Regions from separate parts of the Cellulomonas sp. Root137 genome, predicted to be linked through region 2. Evidence: riboswitches for the same ligand, from Rfam matches in the RefSeq annotation. Region 2 holds a riboswitch; each other region holds the start of a gene.
What was found. Region 2 has a riboswitch for S-adenosylmethionine ahead of ASD18_RS06140 (aminotransferase class V-fold PLP-dependent enzyme). Riboswitches for the same ligand answer to the same signal wherever they lie in the genome.

Region 1: it holds a riboswitch for S-adenosylmethionine, as region 2 does, so the genes downstream of both, ASD18_RS15765 (LLM class flavin-dependent oxidoreductase) here and ASD18_RS06140 (aminotransferase class V-fold PLP-dependent enzyme) in region 2, are expected to answer to the same signal.
Region 3: it holds a riboswitch for S-adenosylmethionine, as region 2 does, so the genes downstream of both, ASD18_RS02180 (methylenetetrahydrofolate reductase) here and ASD18_RS06140 (aminotransferase class V-fold PLP-dependent enzyme) in region 2, are expected to answer to the same signal.

The regions. Positions count from the first base shown of each region.
Region 1 covers NZ_LMFG01000003.1:149,091-152,351, forward strand. Annotated here, with positions in the region: gene ASD18_RS15755 (hypothetical protein) at 157-705, opposite strand; gene ASD18_RS15760 (GNAT family N-acetyltransferase) at 702-1,190, opposite strand; SAM riboswitch class IV at 1,321-1,441, shown strand; gene ASD18_RS15765 (LLM class flavin-dependent oxidoreductase) at 1,696-2,850, shown strand; gene ASD18_RS15770 (NtaA/DmoA family FMN-dependent monooxygenase) at 2,850-3,261, shown strand, end outside.
Region 2 covers NZ_LMFG01000001.1:1,275,952-1,279,212, reverse strand. Annotated here, with positions in the region: gene ASD18_RS06145 (fasciclin domain-containing protein) at 1-380, opposite strand, end outside; gene ASD18_RS06140 (aminotransferase class V-fold PLP-dependent enzyme) at 612-2,000, opposite strand; SAM riboswitch class IV at 2,049-2,163, opposite strand; SAM riboswitch class I at 2,282-2,397, shown strand; gene ASD18_RS06135 (rhodanese-like domain-containing protein) at 2,393-2,806, shown strand; gene ASD18_RS06130 (O-succinylhomoserine sulfhydrylase) at 2,866-3,261, shown strand, end outside.
Region 3 covers NZ_LMFG01000001.1:461,286-464,546, forward strand. Annotated here, with positions in the region: gene ASD18_RS02165 (TetR/AcrR family transcriptional regulator) at 1-441, shown strand, start outside; gene ASD18_RS02170 (DNA-3-methyladenine glycosylase I) at 510-1,112, shown strand; gene ASD18_RS02175 (hypothetical protein) at 1,185-1,400, shown strand; SAM riboswitch class I at 1,494-1,589, shown strand; gene ASD18_RS02180 (methylenetetrahydrofolate reductase) at 1,657-2,694, shown strand; gene metE (5-methyltetrahydropteroyltriglutamate--homocysteine S-methyltransferase) at 2,700-3,261, shown strand, end outside.

The sequences.
Region 1 (3,261 bases), on a different contig from region 2:
GTTCCGCGGACAGCAGGGGCGCGCGGAAGCCATGACGACGTGACAGCACGTCGAGGCGGCGCGGCGGGTCTGCATGGGACGAGGATGACCGTCCCGGAGCCTGGGCAACAGGACCGTCTCTTATTGTGGACACAGCTGGTCGGAATACGAGACTCTTCAGCCGCGCACGTCGAGCCCCGCGTCCCACCCCGGTGCACGTCCGCCGGGGGGCGGGGCGCAGGCGTCGAGGAGACCCGCCTCGGCGAGCACCCAGGAGACCACGGAGTTCGAGCTCCACATGTCCCGGGCCGGTCCCACCGCGCGGCCCCACGTCAGTCGCGGCACGTGCGGGACGGCGGCGAGCACGGCCTCGACGGCCTCGCGGCGGTCACTCACCACGGTGGCACCGTGCCCCGTGGGGCCGGGCGGTCGGGTGTACCGGATCTCGTAGCGGAAGAACGGCAACCAGCCGAGCCAGCGCGAGCCGACCGGGCCGGTGGCGACGACCTCGCGAGTGGCCCGGCCCCACGTGGGTGTCATCTCGACCACGAGCGGGCGGCCGTCCACCACGAGCTCCAGGGCGCCGTGGTAGAGCGTCCGCGCAGGCCGATGCTCCCGAGCGGCAGCGGCCACCTCCCACCAGTGGCTCGTCCGGACGGCCACGTGCCCGCCCTCACCGACGACCGCCCAGGAGACCGCCACCTGCCATCGCGGTGAGGCAGTCACGGCCGCGTCGGGAGCGTGAGCGCGTAGAACGCGCTGTGCGGGTCCGGTACGTAGTCCGCGAACGGCGGGCACGCGACGAACCCGGCCCGTTCGTAGAGGCGGCGGGCGGGTGCGAAGTAGTCCTGCGTCCCCGTCTCCAGGTGCACGGTGCGGAGGCCTCGCTCCGCCGCCGCGCCCAGGACGTGCGCGAGCATCGCCGCCCCGATCCCTCGGCCCCGTGCGGCGGCGCTGGTCCGCATGGACTTGAGCTCGCCGTCCGTCGGGCCGAGCTGCTTGAGGGCGGCGCAGCCGAGCAGGCTGCCGTCGGCGGCGCGGGCGGTCCAGAACGTGATGCCGGGGGCCGCGAGCGCCGAGGGGTCGAGCGCGTGCACCGACTCGGCCGGCGAGGTCGCGTACATGTCCGCGAGGTGCTCCCCGAGCAGGCCGAGTACGTCGGGGCGAGTCGGGTCGTCGGTGCCGATCGTCACGTCGGTGGTCGTGCCCATGCGTGCGCGTGCTCCCTTGCCGGTGGTGGAGACGCCCATCCTCGCACCGGACGGATCCGTCCCACCATCTGGACTTTCGGCGCGGACCATTGACACGCCGACGACCTATGCCTACTTTCCCGACCTGTTAGGTCATGAATTCCAGCGACAAGCCCCGGCTTGCTGGGTGGCAACCCTCCTGCGTGTGGGGTGCCCCGGGTGACGACCTGGTCCTGCGCGAGCGTCCTGCTCGTGCCCGACAACGACGCAGCGCCCGCCAGGCGGGTACGAAGGGACGCACGATGAGCTCGGACCGACGGCCGACGACGGCTCTCTGGATCCTGCGCCCGTGCTGTCCCGGCGCCTGTTGTCGCTGACGACACCTCCCGCCTGGCCGGCCCCGACCGGCACCTGAGCGACTGAGCCGCGGTACCCGCGCCGCTCGACACACCTACGCCTGCACCCCCGTGCGCCGCAGCCTCCTGCGCCGGGGCGCGCCCTGACGACCCAGAACGGAACCTTCCCCATGGCACTTCCGGTGACCCCCCGCCAGCTGCACCTCGGTGTCGACCTCAGCGACGCCGGCGCGCACCCCGCCGCCTGGCGGACCCACGGCTCGCAGGCGCAGCGACTGTTCGACGCCGAGCGGCTCCAGCACCTCGTCGAGGTCGCCCAGCGGGGCACGCTCGACCTCGTCGTGCTCGACGACTCGTTCTCGTTGCAGCCGTCCCGGTCCACCACGCTGCGCGGCCGGCTCGACGCCGCGCTCGTCGCCGCGCGCCTGGCGCCGCGGTCGCGGGGCATCGGCCTGGTGCCGACGGTCGCGACGACGCACACCGAGCCGTTCCACGTGTCGAAGGCGATCGCGACGATCGACCACGTCAGCGGCGGTCGGGCGGCGTGGCAGGTGAGCTGGACCGACGACGAGCAGGACGCGACGCACGTGGGCCGAGGCCCGGCTCTCACCGAGGCGGGGGCCGTCGCGGAGGCCGAGGAGGCCGTGGAGGTGGTCACCGCGCTCTGGGACAGCTGGGAGGACGACGCGGAGATCCGCGACCAGGCCACGCACCGGTTCGTCGACCGGGCCAGGCTGCACTACGTCGAGCACGACGGTGTGCACTTCGCGGTCAAGGGTCCGTCGATCACCCCCCGTCCGCCGCAGGGGCAGCCGCCGATCGTGGTGCGCGTCGGCTCGGAGGCGTCGTTCGGCCTGGCCGCGCGGCACGCCGACGTGGTCCGGATCAGCGCGACCGACCGCGACGAGGCACTCGACCTGCGGCTCCGGCTGCGGGCCGCTGCGGCGGCGGCCGGTCGCGAGCCGGGCGACCTGCGGGTGCTCGTCGACGCGTTCGTGGTCATCGGCCCGGACCGTGCGAGCGCTCGCGCCCGGCTCGACCTGCTCACCGAGCTCGAGGGCGTCGAGTGGGACACCGGCTCCCTCACGCACGTCGGGACGGCACGGGACCTCGCCGAGACCTTCCTCGACTGGTCCGCGGTCGGGGCGGCCGACGGGTTCGTCGTGCGGCCGGCCTCGCTGCACACGGACCTCGACGTCCTCGTCGACAGTGTCGTCCCGCTCCTGCGGGACGCACGGGCGTTCCGGGATCGCTACACCGGTCCGACGTTGCGCGACCAGCTGGGCCTTGCCCGACCGGTCAACCGCTACGCGGCGATCGCCTGATGGGCGCCCGCAAGCAGATCCACCTCGGCGTCCACTTCCCGGGCGTCAACAACACCACCGTGTGGAGCGACCCGCGGTCCGGCAGCCAGATCGACTTCACGTCGTTCGAGCACCTGGCCCGGCGCGCCGAGGAGGCGAAGCTCGACTTCTTCTTCCTCGCCGAGGGGCTGCGGCTGCGCGAGCACAAGGGCCAGATCCACGACCTGGACGTGATGGGCCGGCCCGACACGCTGCCCGTGCTGGCGGCGCTCGCCGCGGTGACCGACCGCCTCGGGCTCGCCGGGACGATCAACACGACCTTCAACGAGCCGTGGGAGCTGGCCCGCCAGTTCGCGACGCTGGATATCCTCAGCGGCGGGCGTGCCGCGTGGAACCTCGTGACCAGCAGCGACGCCTTCACGGGCGAGAACT
Region 2 (3,261 bases):
TGCTCGATCGCGTCGATGCCGACCGCACCCGCGAGCGCGGTGAGCACCTTCTCCTCGGTGCCGTACCAGCGGTGGGTCAGGTCCTTGGCCAGCAGCTGGAACGCGCGGTCCGTGGGGACGAACGCGGTGAGCGGGACGGTGCCGTCGGCCAGCACGGCGACGGGGCTGGTCGGCTTGGCGGCGAGCACCGCACCGACGGCCTGGTCGAGGATGTCGAAGTCGTACCAGTTGCGGTCGAAGGTGTCCCCGTCCGAGGCGAGCAGGGCGGCCAGGCTCGACGTCCCGGTGGGCGCGGCGCTCGCGGCGGGCGCCAGGGCGACCCCGGCTCCGGCGACCAGGCCGGCGGCGACGAGGGTGGAGAGCGTGCGACGGATCCTCATGGTGGCTCCTACGGACGACGGTCGCGGCCGACGCCCAGCGCCGCACCGCGCGGGCACCCGGAGGGCGCCCTGTGTCCTCTTCGTCCGTTCCCCCGCGCCCGGATGCACCCGCGGCCCGTCAGGCCCCCGAGCGCGACTTCGGCAGGTGCAGTCGACTTCGGCAGCTGGAACTTCCGAGCTCGACGCGAACTGCCGAAGTGAGCGCTGGGTAGCCCGCCGGGGCGGGACGGGTCAGTCGTCCAGGGCCGGTCCGCACGCCGCGGCGGCCGTCGCCGCGAGGTGGTCCAGGCCGTGGACCGCGAGCAGCGGGCGGGTGTCGTCGACCACGGCCCAGCAGCCGTCGACCACCTCGTAGCGGACGGCCGGACCCGTGGCGAGGTACTCCGTCAGGGCGGTGACCAGACGATCGACCGCCTCGCTGGTGGTGCCGACGCCGACCGACGCGCGGATGGCGCCGTTCGACGCGCCCAGGTGGGCCAGCAGCGGGTGCGCGCAGAAGCGGCCGTCGCGGACCCCGATCCCGTGCTCCGCGGCGAGGTACGCGGCGACCAGGCCCGGGTCGTGGTCCGGCACGGTGAACGTGAGGACGCCGACCGGTGCCGCGGAGTCCGGCCAGATGCGCGCGATCTCGACGCCGTCGATGGCCGACAGCCCCTCGACCAGGCGCTCGCGCAGCGCCTCCTCGTGCGCGGCGAGCGCCCCGGCCGGCAGGGCCGCGAGCTGGTCGCAGGCCTCCGCGAGCGCGATCGCGCCGAGCACGTTGGGCGACCCGGCCTCGTGCCGCGCCGGCGCCGGCTGCCAGACCGTCCGATCGGCCCGCACGTCGCGCACCGCACCTCCCCCTGCGAGGTACGGCGTACCCGTGTCGAGCCAGTCGCGGCGGCCGACGAGCGCCCCCGCACCGAACGGCGCGTACGTCTTGTGCCCGGAGAACGCCACGTAGTCGGCGTCGGTGTCGGCCAGCGAGAAGCCGCGGTGCGGGACCAGCTGAGCACCGTCGACGGCCACGCGGGCGCCCTCGGCGTGGGCGAGCGCGACGACCTGGTCGATCGGCAGCGCCTCCCCCGTCACGTTCGACGCACCCGTGATCGTGACCAGCGCGTACGGCTGGCGGGCGAGCTCGTCGCGCAGCGCGTCGAGGGTCCCGGCGACGGTCGACGCGATCGGCAGGATGGTGGTCCGGTTGCCGTGCCGCTCGGAGGACTGCACCCAGGGCAGCAGGTTGGCGTGGTGCTCGACGTCCAGCACCAGCACGCGGCCCCCCGGCGGGACGACCCCGGCCAGCAGGTTGAGCGAGTCGGTCGTGTTGCGCGTGATGATCGCGACGTCGTCGGGACGGGCGTCCACGAACCGCGCGATGGTCTGGCGCGCGGACTCGTACAGCGCGGTGGACACCTGGGACAGGTACCCGGCGCCGCGGTGCACGGACGCGTACAGCGGCAGCACCTCGGTGACGCGCGCCGCGACGGCCTCGAGCGCCGGGGCGCTGGCCGCGTAGTCGAGGTTGGCGTAGACGCGGTGCGTGCCGTCCACGAGCGGGACGGTGGTGGTGCCGCCGACCACGGGGAGCAGGGCGCTCACCTCGGTCGCACACGAGAGGCGCTCGGCGGTGACAGTCATGGTGGGTCCTCCGACACGTTCCGGGGGAACACCCGTCGAGAAGGTGGAACCCCGCGCTTGCCGAGCCCCGGACGGGACGCGGCCAGGTCGTCACCCGGGGCACCCCACCGCGGAGGAGGGTTGCCGGCCAGCGAGCCGGGGCTTGACGCTGGCGCTCATGACCTGCAACGAGGGTCCCGGCACCTCCCGGTGGCTGTCAACGCGCCGCCGACTTCGTCTCGCCCACCGGGACGCCTTGTCCACCACTTGGAAGGAGGGCGCCGCCGCGCGTAGCATCACGGCCACCATCCAGAGCGGCTGAGAGATCTGGCTCGACGACGCCGCAGCAACCCGCGGGCACCGTGTGCCCGGCCGAGGGTGCTACCGCCAGGACCGATGAGACGAGGACCTCGATGAGCTACGCCGGCGACCTGACCCCCCAGCAGGCCTGGGACCTGTTGACGTCCGACGAGAGCGCGGTGCTCGTCGACGTCCGCACCGACGCCGAGTGGCGCTACGTGGGCATCCCCGACTCGGCCCCGATCGACGGCCGGGCCGCGCTGGTCGAGTGGGTGTCGTACCCGTCCGGGCGCCCGAACCCGCAGTTCCTCAAGCAGCTGGCCGACGCCGGCGTCGCGGCGGGACGGCCCGTCGTGTTCCTGTGCCGCTCGGGCGTGCGCTCCGTCGCCGCCGCGCAGGCCGCCACCGCCGCCGGGCTGGGCCCGGCCTACAACGTGCTCGAGGGCTTCGAGGGCGACGTCGGTACCGACGGCCACCGCGGCCACTCCGGCTGGCGCGCGGCAGGGCTCCCCTGGCGGCAGGCGTGAGCGACCGGCGCGTCCCCGGGCCTGCCGACTGGGACGACCGCCGCACCCCGCGCACCGACCTGCGCCCGGACACGCTCGCCGTCCGCGGCGGCCTGGTGCGGTCGCAGTTCAACGAGACGTCCGAGGCGCTGTTCCTCACGCAGGGCTACGTCTACTCCGCCGCCGCCGAGGCCGAGGCCGCGTTCGCCGGAGAGGCCGACCGCTTCCTGTACTCCCGCTACGGCAACCCGACCGTGTCCACCTTCGAGGAGCGCCTGCGCCTGCTCGAGGGCGCCGAGGCCGCGTTCGCCACGGCGTCGGGCATGTCGGCGGTGTTCACGTCGATCGCCGCGATCGTGCAGTCGGGGTCGCGCATCGTCTCCGCGCGCGCGCTGTTCGGGTCCACCGTCGTGATCTTCGAGGAGATCCTGGCCAAGTGGGGCGTGCGCACCGACTACGTCGACGGCCACGAGCTG
Region 3 (3,261 bases), 810 kb from region 2:
GCCGTCCAGCAGCCGATCCTGCGCGCGCACCCGTGGCTGGCGCGCGCGTCCGCGGTCCTGCACGCGGTCGGGCCCGGGCGGCTCGCCTGGATGGAGGCGATGCTCTCGGCGCTCGACGGCACCCCGCTGACGGAGCACCAGAAGGTGGGAGCCATCGGCCTGCTCGCCTCGCACACCCTGGACCAGCTGCGGATCGGCGAGGAGCTGAGCGGCGCCGGGCGCACCGCGGCCGTCGGCACCACCGCCGGGGGAGCCCTGCCGCCGGACCTGGGAGAGCTCATCACGATGCTCGCCTCCCCGGACGAGCACCCCACACTGCGCCGGGCAGCGAACGCGGGGGCCTTCTCCTTCCCGGAGGACGCGCCCGAGGACGACCAGCTGGACTTCGGCACCGTGCTCATCCTCGACGGGATCGAGAGGCTCATCGCCCTGGCCTCGTGAGCCGCCCACAGCCCCATCGCGTGCACAGGCGGCGCCCACTTGTCAGCCCCGCCGGGCAGACTCGACGCATGACCTCGCCCGACGTCCCGCTCACCGGCCGCTGCTTCGGCGACGGCACCCCGCTGTACGAGCAGTACCACGACGAGGAGTGGGGCAAGCCCGTCCACGACGAGCACGCCCTCTACGAACGGCTCGCCCTGGAGGGCTTCCAGTCGGGCCTCGCGTGGATCACGATCCTGCGCAAGAGGCCCGCGTTCCGCACGGCGTTCGCGGACTTCGACCCGGAGGTGGTCGCGGAGTTCGGTGACGAGGACGTGGCCCGCCTGATGGCCGACGCCGGCATCGTGCGCAACCGCGCCAAGATCGAGGCGACGATCGCCAACGGCCGCGCCCTGCGCGAGCTGCACGCGGCGGGACGCACGCTCGACGAGGTGCTCTGGTCGCACGCGCCCGACCGGACGGGGTACCAGCGCCCCGCCGGCTGGGCCGGGGTGCCCGCGCAGACGCCGGAGAGCCGCGCGCTGGCCAAGGAGCTGAAGTCGCTCGGGTTCCGGTTCGTCGGCCCGGTCACCGCCTACGCGGCGATGCAGGCGTGCGGGGTCGTCGACGACCACCTGGCCACGTGCCCGTCGGCGTGGGGCTCCGCCGGCACCGGAGCGCTCGCCGGGTGAGATTTGCTTCTGGCGGGTGATCGTGCGGGCCGCCCTCTCGGCACCGCGCGCCCTGCGGACTACAGTGCCGCCATGACGGAGATGCCCGACCCCGACGTTCGGCGTGATGCCGCGCGCGCGGCGGCCGAGGCGCTGACGGACAACGTCGTCCCCGACGCAGAGATCCTCGAGGCCGTCCAGGTCGGGCTGCTGTCCGTCCCGGCCGGCTCGCCGAACTCGTGGTTCGACGTCCCGTCCCAGCGCAGCCGCATGCGCTCCTCGAACCTGGTCCCGCGCCGCCCGCACTAGACGGCCGCCGAACCAGGCATGCTCCCGCGGACGGCGACGTCTCACGGGTCGATCACTGTTGCCCAGCATGTGATCTGCGGACTACCATCGCGCCTACCATCCAGAGCGGCCGAGAGACCTGGCTCGACGACGCCGCAGCAACCCCCCTCCTCGCGAGGGTGTGGGTGCTTCCGCCAGGGGCGATGGAGTGAGTCATGCCCCCACAGGACACGTGTCCCCGCACCACCGCGGTGCCGACGACCCGGCCGGTCGCGCCGTGAGCGCAGCCGTGGCTGAGCCCCGCACCCCCGGGCTGCACACCGCGACCGCCCGGCGGGCGCAGAACGCGAACGACCGCCCGACGATCTCGTTCGAGCTCTTCCCGCCCCGGAACCCCGATGCGGCTCCGCGCCTGTGGGCCACCATCCGCGAGCTCGAGTCGGTGCACCCCGACTTCGTCTCGGTCACCTACGGCGCCTCGGGCAAGACCCGGGTCACCACGCGCGCGCTGGTCCGCCGCCTCCTGCAGGAGACGTCGCTCAACCCGATCGCCCACCTGACCTGCGTCGGCACCTCGCGCGAGGAGATCACGACGATCGTCGGGGAGTTCCTCGACGAGGGCCTGCGGTCGTTCCTCGCCCTGCGGGGTGACCCGCCCACCGACCAGAGCGACTGGCAGGCACACCCGGACGGCCTGCAGACCGCGGGCGAGCTGGTCGAGCTCCTGCGCGAGATCGAGGCGCAGCGGTGCCTGGACAGCCCGTCGCAGGCGGTGCGGGCGCGCGTGCGACCCCTGTCCGTCGCGGTCGCGGCGTTCCCGCGGGGCAACCACGCCACGGGCGGCACACGCGCGCAGGACGTCGCGTCGCTGCTGGCCAAGCAGCAGGCGGGTGCGGACTTCGCGATCACGCAGGTGTTCTTCGACGCGGACGACTATCTCGGTATCGTCGCGGAGGCCCGTGAGGCCGGCGTGACCATCCCGATCATCCCGGGCATCATCCCGACCACCGACCCGGCCCGGCTGCTGCGCGTGCAGGAGCTGACCGGCGTCCCGGTACCGAAGGACCTGATCGACCTGCTCGGATCCGCCGACGACGAGCTCGACCGTCATCGGCGGGGCATCCGGGCCAGCGTCGACCTGGTCAACGGCGTCCTGGACGGCGGCGCACCCGGCGTCCACCTCTACACGTTCAACCAGCACCACGCCGCACTTGACCTGCTCGAGGGTGCACACCTCGACGGCGGAGCTCGGACAGCTCCCGACCTGGCCAGCTGGCCGCAGGACACGGCACCCGCCCGACCCCCGAGGGACTGAACCACATGACCGAGAACAGCCCGAAGTTTCCCGCCAGCTCCGTGCTCGGCTACCCCCGCATCGGCCCGCGCCGCGAGCTGAAGAAGGCCCTCGAGGCGTTCTGGGCCGGTCGCACGACGGCCGACGAGGTCGAGGCGACCGCCGCCGAGCTGCGCCGCCGCACCCGCACGCGGCTGGCCGAGCTCGGCCTGGCCACCGACGTGCCGGCGATCCCGAGCGCGTTCTCGTTCTACGACCAGGTGCTCGACGCCACCGCCGTGGTCGGTGCGGTGCCGGCCCGCTTCGCGGACGTCGTCGGCGCCGACGGCGCCCTCGACCTGGCCGGGTACTCGACCGTGGCGCGCGGCCGCGGCGACGACCTGCCGCTCGAGATGACCAAGTGGTTCGACACCAACTACCACTACCTGGTCCCCGAGATCGGCCCGGAGACCACCTTCCGCTACGCGAGCACCCGCCCGGTGCGCGAGTTCACCGAGGCCCTCGCGGACGGCGTCCTCACGCGTCCGGTCATCGTCGGCCCGGTCACGTACCTCGCGCTGGCCAAGGCCACCGAGGACGCCCCCGAGG